4 regions of the Mesorhizobium sp. ES1-6 genome follow, and region 4 is predicted to be linked to each of the others. Evidence: predicted binding sites of a transcription regulator. Region 4 holds the regulator's gene; each other region holds the start of a gene.
The links. Region 4 encodes PhoB, which activates phosphate uptake and scavenging genes when phosphate is short. Its sites were predicted from a motif close to TGTCATNNANCTGTCAT; they were not measured.
Positions count from the first base shown of each region.

Region 1: a site for PhoB is predicted at 1,235-1,251, ahead of LB564_RS19710 (acetoacetate decarboxylase). Genes of this name have one in related genera too.
Region 2: a site for PhoB is predicted at 1,123-1,139, ahead of LB564_RS14840 (acid phosphatase). Genes of this name have one in related genera too.
Region 3: a site for PhoB is predicted at 1,218-1,234, ahead of LB564_RS22300 (LTA synthase family protein). Genes of this name have one in related genera too.

Region 1 covers NZ_JAIUGU010000008.1:23,835-26,022, forward strand. Annotated here, with positions in the region: gene LB564_RS19705 (patatin-like phospholipase family protein) at 1-323, opposite strand, end outside; gene LB564_RS19710 (acetoacetate decarboxylase) at 316-1,104, opposite strand; gene LB564_RS19715 (3-hydroxybutyrate dehydrogenase) at 1,330-2,118, shown strand; gene LB564_RS19720 (phosphodiesterase) at 2,187-2,188, shown strand, end outside.
Region 2 covers NZ_JAIUGU010000005.1:52,135-54,322, reverse strand. Annotated here, with positions in the region: gene LB564_RS14850 (cytochrome b) at 1-15, shown strand, start outside; gene LB564_RS14845 (cytochrome c1) at 43-900, shown strand; gene LB564_RS14840 (acid phosphatase) at 1,184-1,879, shown strand; gene LB564_RS14835 (adenine phosphoribosyltransferase) at 2,109-2,188, shown strand, end outside.
Region 3 covers NZ_JAIUGU010000010.1:33,193-35,380, reverse strand. Annotated here, with positions in the region: gene fabD (ACP S-malonyltransferase) at 52-996, opposite strand; gene LB564_RS22300 (LTA synthase family protein) at 1,272-2,188, shown strand, end outside.
Region 4 covers NZ_JAIUGU010000003.1:611,581-613,768, forward strand. Annotated here, with positions in the region: gene phoU (phosphate signaling complex protein PhoU) at 1-566, shown strand, start outside; gene phoB (phosphate regulon transcriptional regulator PhoB) at 582-1,271, shown strand; gene LB564_RS11860 (helix-turn-helix domain-containing protein) at 1,799-2,188, opposite strand, start outside.

The sequences.
Region 1 (2,188 bases), on a different contig from region 4:
TGGTTGCGGATATCGCGGTAGATGTCGCCTTCGGGCGTATAGGACCAGATCTTGCGGCCGGAGATCGTCTGCCAGAACTGTTCCAGCCGCTGCAGCCGGCGGCTCGGCTCGTTGCCGGCTATGATCGCGGCATTGATCGCCCCGATCGAGACACCGGAAAGCCAGCTCGGTTCGCAGCCGGCATCGGCCAGCGCCTGATAGACGCCTGCCTGATAGGCACCGAGCGCTCCACCGCCCTGGAAGACCAGCGCGATACGGTCATACTGCGCCGTGATTTCCTCGATGGTGGCGGCGGCTGCCTTGTTGCGGGTACGCTCAAGCACTGACTTTCTCCAGCTGGGTTGCGCTGGCAGCGGGGCGGCTGTGGTCAGCGAGGTAATCATGCACGACTTCGCCCAGGCCGAGCGTCAGATCGGCCTTGAAGTGGACGGCCGACACAATGTCGAGCACGGGCAGCTTCGCCACGTCGGCCATGACATGGGGCCGCAGGTCGAGCGCGGCGGGCGCGGTCCAGGCTTCCGTCAACGTGATGTCGGTGAGGTAGTAGCGGACCAGCTCGCAGATGCGCGGCGTGCCATCGACATGCGGGATGATCTTGATCAGGAAATTGGGGGCGGCGAGCGAGGCGAGCACCGAATCGTGATCGGCTTCCCGGTGCTTGTAGCCCATCGTGCCGGTGGCGCACAGAACGCTGCCATAATGCAGCGTGCCGACGATCACCTCGCCCTCATGGACGATCTTGGGATTGGCGAGCTTCTTTGGGAACCCCCACAGCTCACGCCCGCCGGCGATCGGCGCGTCGTCGTCGAGATACATGGAATGGACGTAGCCGCCATGCTGGCCCTTGTAGCGCACCGGGATGACCTGGCCGGTCTCGGTGTAGTCGCCGAAGCCGGTGGAGTCGGGCATTCGGATGAACTCGTACTTGACCAGCGGCTCGTCGATTTCCAGCGGCGCCGGCACGACGGCTTCGAGCGCCTCGCGCGTCGTGCGGTAGGTGATGATGATATATTCGCGGTCGAAGAAGCGGTAAGGGCCCGGCGGGAAGGAAGGATTGGTGAGCGGCATCGCATAGGCGCGCTTCACGACATCGGCGATATCCATCCAGGTGCCCCCAACGGTTCGAAAATGACCCCGCGCGAATGCGCTGGCAAATATGTTGCATGGCAGCATGACAATGCCGTGTCACCTCGGCGACGCCCTGTCTCGGAGCCGGCAAGGGCCGTCGCGGGGCTGTAATCGAGCCGACACATGGCCGTGGCATTGTCATGTTGCGTCGCACAAACTATGTCCCTCAACAGTCCCTCCCACCTCTTGCGAGATCTCCCCATGGGTTCCCTGTCTTCGAAGAATGCGCTTGTCACCGGCTCGACCAGCGGCATCGGCCTCGCGATCGCCCGCGCCTTTGCCGCCGAAGGCGCCAACGTCACCATCAACGGCCTGGGCGACGCGGCTGCCATCGAGCAGGAGCGCGCCGGCATCGAGAAGGATTTCGGCGTCAAGTGCCGCTACTCCGATGCCAACATGATGGACGGCGCCGCCGTCACCGCCATGATCCATGACGCCGAAGCGGCGTTCGGCAGTCTCGACATACTGGTCAACAACGCCGGCATCCAGCATGTGGCGCCGATCGAGGAATTTCCCGACGACAAGTGGGAAGCCATCATCCGCATCAACCTTTTGGCCGCCTTCTACGCCATCAAGGCCGTGGTGCCGGGCATGAAGAGCCGCAAATGGGGCCGCATCATCAACACGGCCTCCGCACACGCGCTGGTCGCTTCGCCGTTCAAGTCGGCCTATGTCTCGGCCAAGCATGGCATTGCTGGCCTGACCAAGACGGTGGCGCTGGAAGTCGCGCAGAACGGCATCACCGTGAACGCGATCGCGCCCGGCTATGTCTGGACGCCGCTGGTCGAAAAGCAAATCCCCGACACGATGAAGGCGCGCGGCATGACCGAGGAACAGGTCAAGCACGACGTGCTGCTGGCCGCGCAGCCGACCAAGGAATTCGTCACCGTCGAGGAGCTTGCGGCCCTGGCATTGTTCCTGTGTTCGGATGCGGCCAAGCAGATCACCGGCACGACCTTGCCGATGGACGGCGGCTGGACGGCACAGTAGAACTGGTCGAGACAGACCGCCTTCCGGCCGATGCCATGGGCGCCGGCGGGAAGGCAGTGCGCGGTTCCAT
Region 2 (2,188 bases), on a different contig from region 4:
GAGACCAAGGGCTGAGCGGTAGAGAATCTAAGGGGATTTGGCATGAAAAAGATTCTCACCTCGCTGGCGCTGATCGGCCTTGTGGCCGCCGGCACCGCCGCCTACGCGGCCGAAGAGGCGCACGACGCGGCGGCTCCGACGCATTTCCCGATCCACGAACCGAAGGAAATGAGCTGGAGCTTCACTGGCCCGTTCGGCACTTATGACAAGGCACAGCTGCAGCGCGGCCTGAAGGTCTACAAGGAAGTCTGCTCGGCCTGCCATTCGATGAACCTTGTGGCGTTCCGCACGCTGTCGGACCTCGGCTACAGCGACGCCCAGGTCAAGACGTTCGCGGCCGAATACACCATCCATGACGGTCCCAACGATGCTGGCGACATGTTCGACCGTCCCGGCAAGCCGTCGGACCATTTCCCGGCGCCGTTCGCCAACGAGGAAGCCGCGGCTGCCTCCAATGGCGGCGCGGCACCGCCCGACATGTCGCTGCTGGCCAAGGCGCGCGGCGTGGAACGGGGTTTTCCGCAGTTCGTCTTCGACATCTTCACCCAGTATGACGCGGGCGGCCCCGACTACATCCATTCGCTCCTGACCGGCTATGACGAGAAGCCGCCGGCCGGAATGGTCATTCCCGAAGGCACGCATTACAACCCGTACTTCATGTCGGGCGTGTCGCTGAAGATGCCCAAGCCGCTCTCCGACGGCCAGGTGACCTATGACGACGGTTCGCCGCAAACCGTCGACCAGTACGCCCGTGATGTGTCGACCTTCCTGGCCTGGGCGGCCGAGCCGCACATGGAAGCCCGCAAGAAGACCGGCTTCCGCGTGCTGGTGTTCCTGCTTCTGTTCGGCGCCCTGGTCTATCTGACCAAGCGCAAGGTCTGGGAAGCCGTCGCCCACTAAGGCCTGTTGACCTTCAGGTGAGGCCGGTCTGCAAACGATGGCTTCCTGCGCTTCCGGTGCTCACGTACTTCAAGTACGCTCCGCTCCGGTTCTCGGAAACCATCGTTTTCGACTCGGCCTGACCTGAATCTCAAAAGGCCTTGGCCGTTCAATGCACAATGTGGGGCGTCGAGAGGCGCCCTTTCTGCTTTTGAGGTGGATTACACCACCACGCCTCGGCGGTGTCACATGGCCGTCACCGCACATCGCGATCCTGCGGCGCTCTCATCAAAGGATCACGCCCATGAAAAGATACGCATCGCTCGCGGCAGGCCTGCTGCTGCTTGTCGTCGGCTCCGCGGCCCGTGCCGAAGACGCAAAACCGTTCATCACCAACAAGGATGTCGACCTGACGATGATCCTGCCGCCGCCGCCGGCCAATGATTCGGCGCAGACCAAGGCCGAGCTTGGCGAGGTGCTGACCATGCAGGTCACGCGCACGCCCGAAATGGAAGCTCGCGCCATCGCCGATGCCGAGGAAAACGTCTGGCGTTTCGCCGATGTCATGGGGCCGAATTTCAACAAGGACAAGCTGCCGAAATTCAGCGCCTTCTTCGATCGCGTGGTGGAGACCGAAGGCGCCGTCGTCGACCCGGCAAAGGATGTCTGGAAGCGACCGCGCCCGCATCAACTCAGCGATCTCGTCAAGCCGGTGGTCAAGCTGTCGAGCTCCGGTTCCTGGCCGTCAGGGCACGCGACCGTCGGCACGATGATGGGCATCATCCTGTCCGACATGGTTCCGGAAAAGCGCGCCGAGATCATGGCCCGCGCGGCCGAGTTCGCCCACAACCGAATCGTCGGCGGCATCCATTATCCGTCCGACGTCGAGATGGGCAAGATTTCCGGCAGCGTCATCGCCGCGGTCCTGCTCAACCGGGAGGATTTCAAGGCCGAGTACGAAGTGGCCAGGGCCGAGCTTCGGTCCGATCTCGGCATGTAGGGTTTGGCAAATAACCATCCGTTCGAGCGGGGCGCCTTCGGGCGCCCCTTTTTCGTGGCTGCGCCAACGGCAGGAAAAATCGCCGACGTCTGCTCCCGGGCCCTGATCAAATCCTTTGCCGGATGCGCTTGTTTCGGCCGCCACATCGCGCTAGCCGTTGTCGGTCGCGCCGGGTTACGATCGGCCCCGCGCCGTTTACTTTGTCAGCCGGATCATTCGGAGCCGCTTCATGAAACCTTCTCTCGAAGACACGCTGCTGGCGTCGATCCGCACCATTCCGGACTATCCCAAGCCCGGCATCCTGTTTCG
Region 3 (2,188 bases), on a different contig from region 4:
GCTCCATGAATACATGTATTCATGTACAGCCGCGCTGTCAGGAACACAAGATCAGAGCGCGGCCAACGCCGCCTCGACGTCGGCGGCCGTTCCTATGGCGCCGGTGGCGATATCGCGGTTGATGCGCCGCGCCAGACCGGACAGAACCTTCCCCGAGCCGATCTCGTAAAGTGTGGTGACGCCGTTTTGGCCGAACCATTCCACCGTCTCGCGCCAACGCACGCGGCCCGTCACCTGTTCGACCAGGCGCCGGGCGATCTCGTCGGGCTCGCTGGTCGGGGTGACGCTGACGTTCGAAACGACGGGAACGACTGGCGCGGTCTTGGCCACGTCGGCAAGCGCCTCGTGCATGACATTGGCCGCCGGCGCCATCAGCGCCGAATGGAACGGCGCCGACACCTGCAGCATCAGCGCACGCTTGGCGCCCTTTTCGGTGCACAGTTTCGCCGCCAGTTCAACCGCAGCCTTGGCGCCTGAAATGACCAGTTGGCCGCCGCCATTGTCGTTGGCGATCTGGCAGACCTTGCCCGCCCCTTGCGCGGCCTCGGCACAGGCGGCTTCGACATCGGCCTGCTCCAGTCCGATGATCGCCGCCATCGCGCCCTCGCCGGCCGGCACGGCTGCCTGCATGGCGTTGCCGCGAATGCGCAACAGCCGCGCGGCATCGGCAATCGAAATGAAGCCGGCGGCGGCGAGCGCCGAATATTCGCCCAGCGAGTGGCCGGCGACATAGGCGACCTTGTCCTTCAGCGAGAGACCGCGCGCTTCCAGAGCCCTGATCGCCGCCAGCGATACCGCCATCAGGGCCGGCTGCGCGTTGGCGGTCAGCGTCAAGGTCTCTTCGGGGCCTTCCCAGATCAACTTCGACAGGTTTTCGCCGAGCGCTTCGTCGACTTCCTGGAAAACCTTGCGCGCCTCTGGAAAGCTGTCGGCGAGATCCTTGCCCATGCCGACAGCCTGGCTTCCTTGTCCTGGAAAGGTGAATGCGACGGCCATGCGAGGCTCCCCAAACTGGTTCTGCTTGCCTGATACTACGAATTTTCCCTGCCTGTGACGCAAGGCAGGCCGCCAAGTCAAGCCACTTCACCACACCACAAGGGATGCATGCGCGCGCGAGTGCCTGTTCCAAAAGGGCTTTTTGGCGATCACACCTGATGAAAACCGCTCACGAATCGTTTGCTGGCTCTTCTTATTTCCGTCACAGGCGCTAGCTTTGCGTGACAATTATATGACAATCGAATGACTGGGTTGTCCTTGGGTGGGAAGTTGAAGTGGCAAAGAGTTTGAAACGTGCCGGCAATGCCGCGCCGCAGTTCCTGGAAGACGATCCGTCCACCGGCTACCTGCCGGGCCGGAAATGGCCGGTCGTCCGTTACGGACTGATCAGCCTGGCAATCGCCGCCGTCCTGGTGTTCGCCATCGAGCTGATCGTGCGCGGTGACGTTGCCGGCACCGTCTCCTTCTTCCTGCAGCCGCTCAAGCCCGGCTGGACCACCATCGTCGTGTTCGCGCTGATCCTGATCGGCCTCGATGCGGTGCTCGGCCGCAGTCACCAGAGCCTGATGATCGTTGCGCCGCTGACCCTGTCGCTGGCCTTTGTCGGCCACCAGAAGTCGCATTATCTCGGCGATCCGCTCTATCCGACCGACTTCCTCTATGCCCGCCAGATCTTCGCCCTGCTGCCGCTCCTGGTGCGAGACCGGCCGATGACCGCGCTCGCCATGGTCGTGGCCATCGTCGCCGGCCTGTCCCTGCTCGTCTACTGCTGGCGGTTATGGCGCCGCAAGGTTCCAGCCCTCAGCCGCAAGGGCCGCCTTGCTCGCCTGACGCTGGCGGTGCCGCTCCTCGCCTTCTTCGTCTCGATCATGGACTACGCCACCTTCTCGTGGACCAGGGACCGGCTGCAGATCATCCCGATCATGTGGGACCAGAAGGAAAACTACGCCTCCAACGGCTTTGCGCTGGCCTTTGCCCTCAACGTGCCGATGGCGCATGTCTCGGCACCGCCGGGCTATTCCGACAAGGCAATCGCGGCGATCGACAGGCCCGATGTGACCGCCTCGATGCCGGCCCAGAAGCCAGACATCATCATCGTCATGAGCGAATCCTTCTGGGATCCGACCAAGCTGCCCGGGGTCACCATCACCCCCGATCCGATCCCAAATGTGCGGGCGCTCCGCTCGGGCTC
Region 4 (2,188 bases):
GCGTCGTCTCCGACGATGCCATCATGGATGCGCGCCAGCGCGAACTCGATGACCGCGCCATAACGCTGATCGCCAAGCGGCAGCCGATGGCCGACGATCTGCGTCATGTCGTCGGTTCGATCCGCATGGCCGGCGACCTTGAACGCATCGGCGACCTTGCCAAGAACATCGCCAAGCGCGTCGGCACTGTCGGTCTCAGCGCCACGCCGCGCGACCTTTCGCATTCCATCGACGCCATGGCGCAACTGGTGCTGATCCAGGTGCATGGCGTGGTCGAGGAATATGCGGCCGGCGATGCGTCGGCACTGGCCAAACTCAGGAATGACGACGAGCGCATCGACGTCAAATACACCTCGGTATTCCGCGAACTGCTGACGTACATGATGGAAGATCCGCGCAACATCACCGCCTGCACGCATCTGTTGTTCTGCGCCAAGAATCTCGAGCGCATCGGCGACCACGTGACCAACATCGCTGAAAATGCATACTATGTGCTGACCGGCACGCAGCTGCCCGCCAATCGCCCTAAGCAGGACGAGACCGCGATGTCGGCGCCGGCGGTATAACAGGGTGACAGGCCGATGATCGCGCCGCGCATCATGGTGGTCGAGGACGAGGAGCCGCTTGGCGTGCTCCTCCGCTACAATCTGGAATCGGAAGGTTACCAGGTCGAAGTGGTGACGCGCGGCGATGAAGCCGAAATCCGGCTGCAGGAAAACGTCCCCGATCTCCTGGTGCTCGACTGGATGGTGCCGGCAGTGTCCGGGATCGAACTCTGTCGGCGCCTGCGAATGCGGCCCGAGACCGAGCGGTTGCCGATCATCATGCTGACGGCGCGCGGCGAGGAAAGCGATCGCGTGCGCGGCCTGTCGACGGGTGCCGACGATTATCTGGTCAAGCCGTTCTCGACGCCGGAATTCATGGCCCGCATCAAGGCGCTGCTGCGCCGCGCCAAGCCGGAAGTGCTGTCCAGCGTGCTCAAGGTCGGCGACATCGTGCTCGACCGTGAATCGCACCGGGTTTATCGCAAGAAGAGCGAAATCCGGCTCGGACCGACCGAGTTCCGGCTGCTGGAATTCATGATGCGCCATCCCGGCCGGGTGTTCTCGCGCAGCCAGCTGCTCGACAATGTCTGGGGCGAGACGATCTATATCGACGAGCGCACGGTGGACGTGCATGTCGGCCGGCTGCGCAAGGCGGTCAACAATGGCCGCATGCCCGACGTCATCCGCACCATCCGCGGCGCGGGCTACGCGATCCGCGAGGATTAAAGCCGCGCTCAGCCAGCGCGCGTGCGAAAGATGATAACGGCAAACATCAATACGCCCGCGAATACCAGCAGAGATGATGCGTGCGCGTCCCAGGGACAATCCGCGGCGCTACCTGATGTCGCGCCTGCTCGCGTCCGAGCCCTTCCAGCCGCCGAGCATGTCGAATGCTTCCAGACCGTCCGGCTCCGACCCATGACGTGATCGTGAGCCGGCTGATCCGATAAGCTGACTGACCCTGCCCAGTGCCTGCTCCAGATAGGATGGTTGCCGGTGAGTGGGGTTCTCCGCTTGACCGACCTGCCGCATCTCGATCGCTTCGCCTGACATGTTCGTGCCCCCTTTTTCGCTCCGCTGCGCATTCGTGCCTCCGTGGAGGGTCGGAACGCTTCAGATCAGCCCCAAAGATACCTGTCCGCGAAGTCGGTCGTGCTGTCACGGTCCCGCGCGAGACTGACGAGCATTTTGGGACGTTCGGTCACGAAGATGAGACGCACGATCAATGTGTCGACGGATCCGGCTCGACGGACTCAGGCGCGGAGGGAGGCAAGCCAGCCCTCGACGATCGCTCCGCCGTTGCCGTTGCCTTGTTTCAGCAAGGTCTCATAGGCCGCCATCCGCGTTGAATCATGGTTGAGAGCACGGACGGAACTCGGACTGATCTGGTATCGCTTCTGGAAAGCGCGGCTGAAGTGCGACTCGCTGCGAAACCCGTGATTACGGGCGATGGCGGCTATCTTGTGATCCGATGTCGATCGCAGAATGCTCTGCAAGCACACCCTTAGCCGTTCCGCGAGCATCCAGCGTTGCACGCCACCATGCGGCTCGAACAGGCGGAACAGATTCGATCGGGAAACGCCCAGCACCGCCGCCAACTCACTGGGGCCGAAGTCGGGATCGGACAGTTTCTGTCGTGCGGT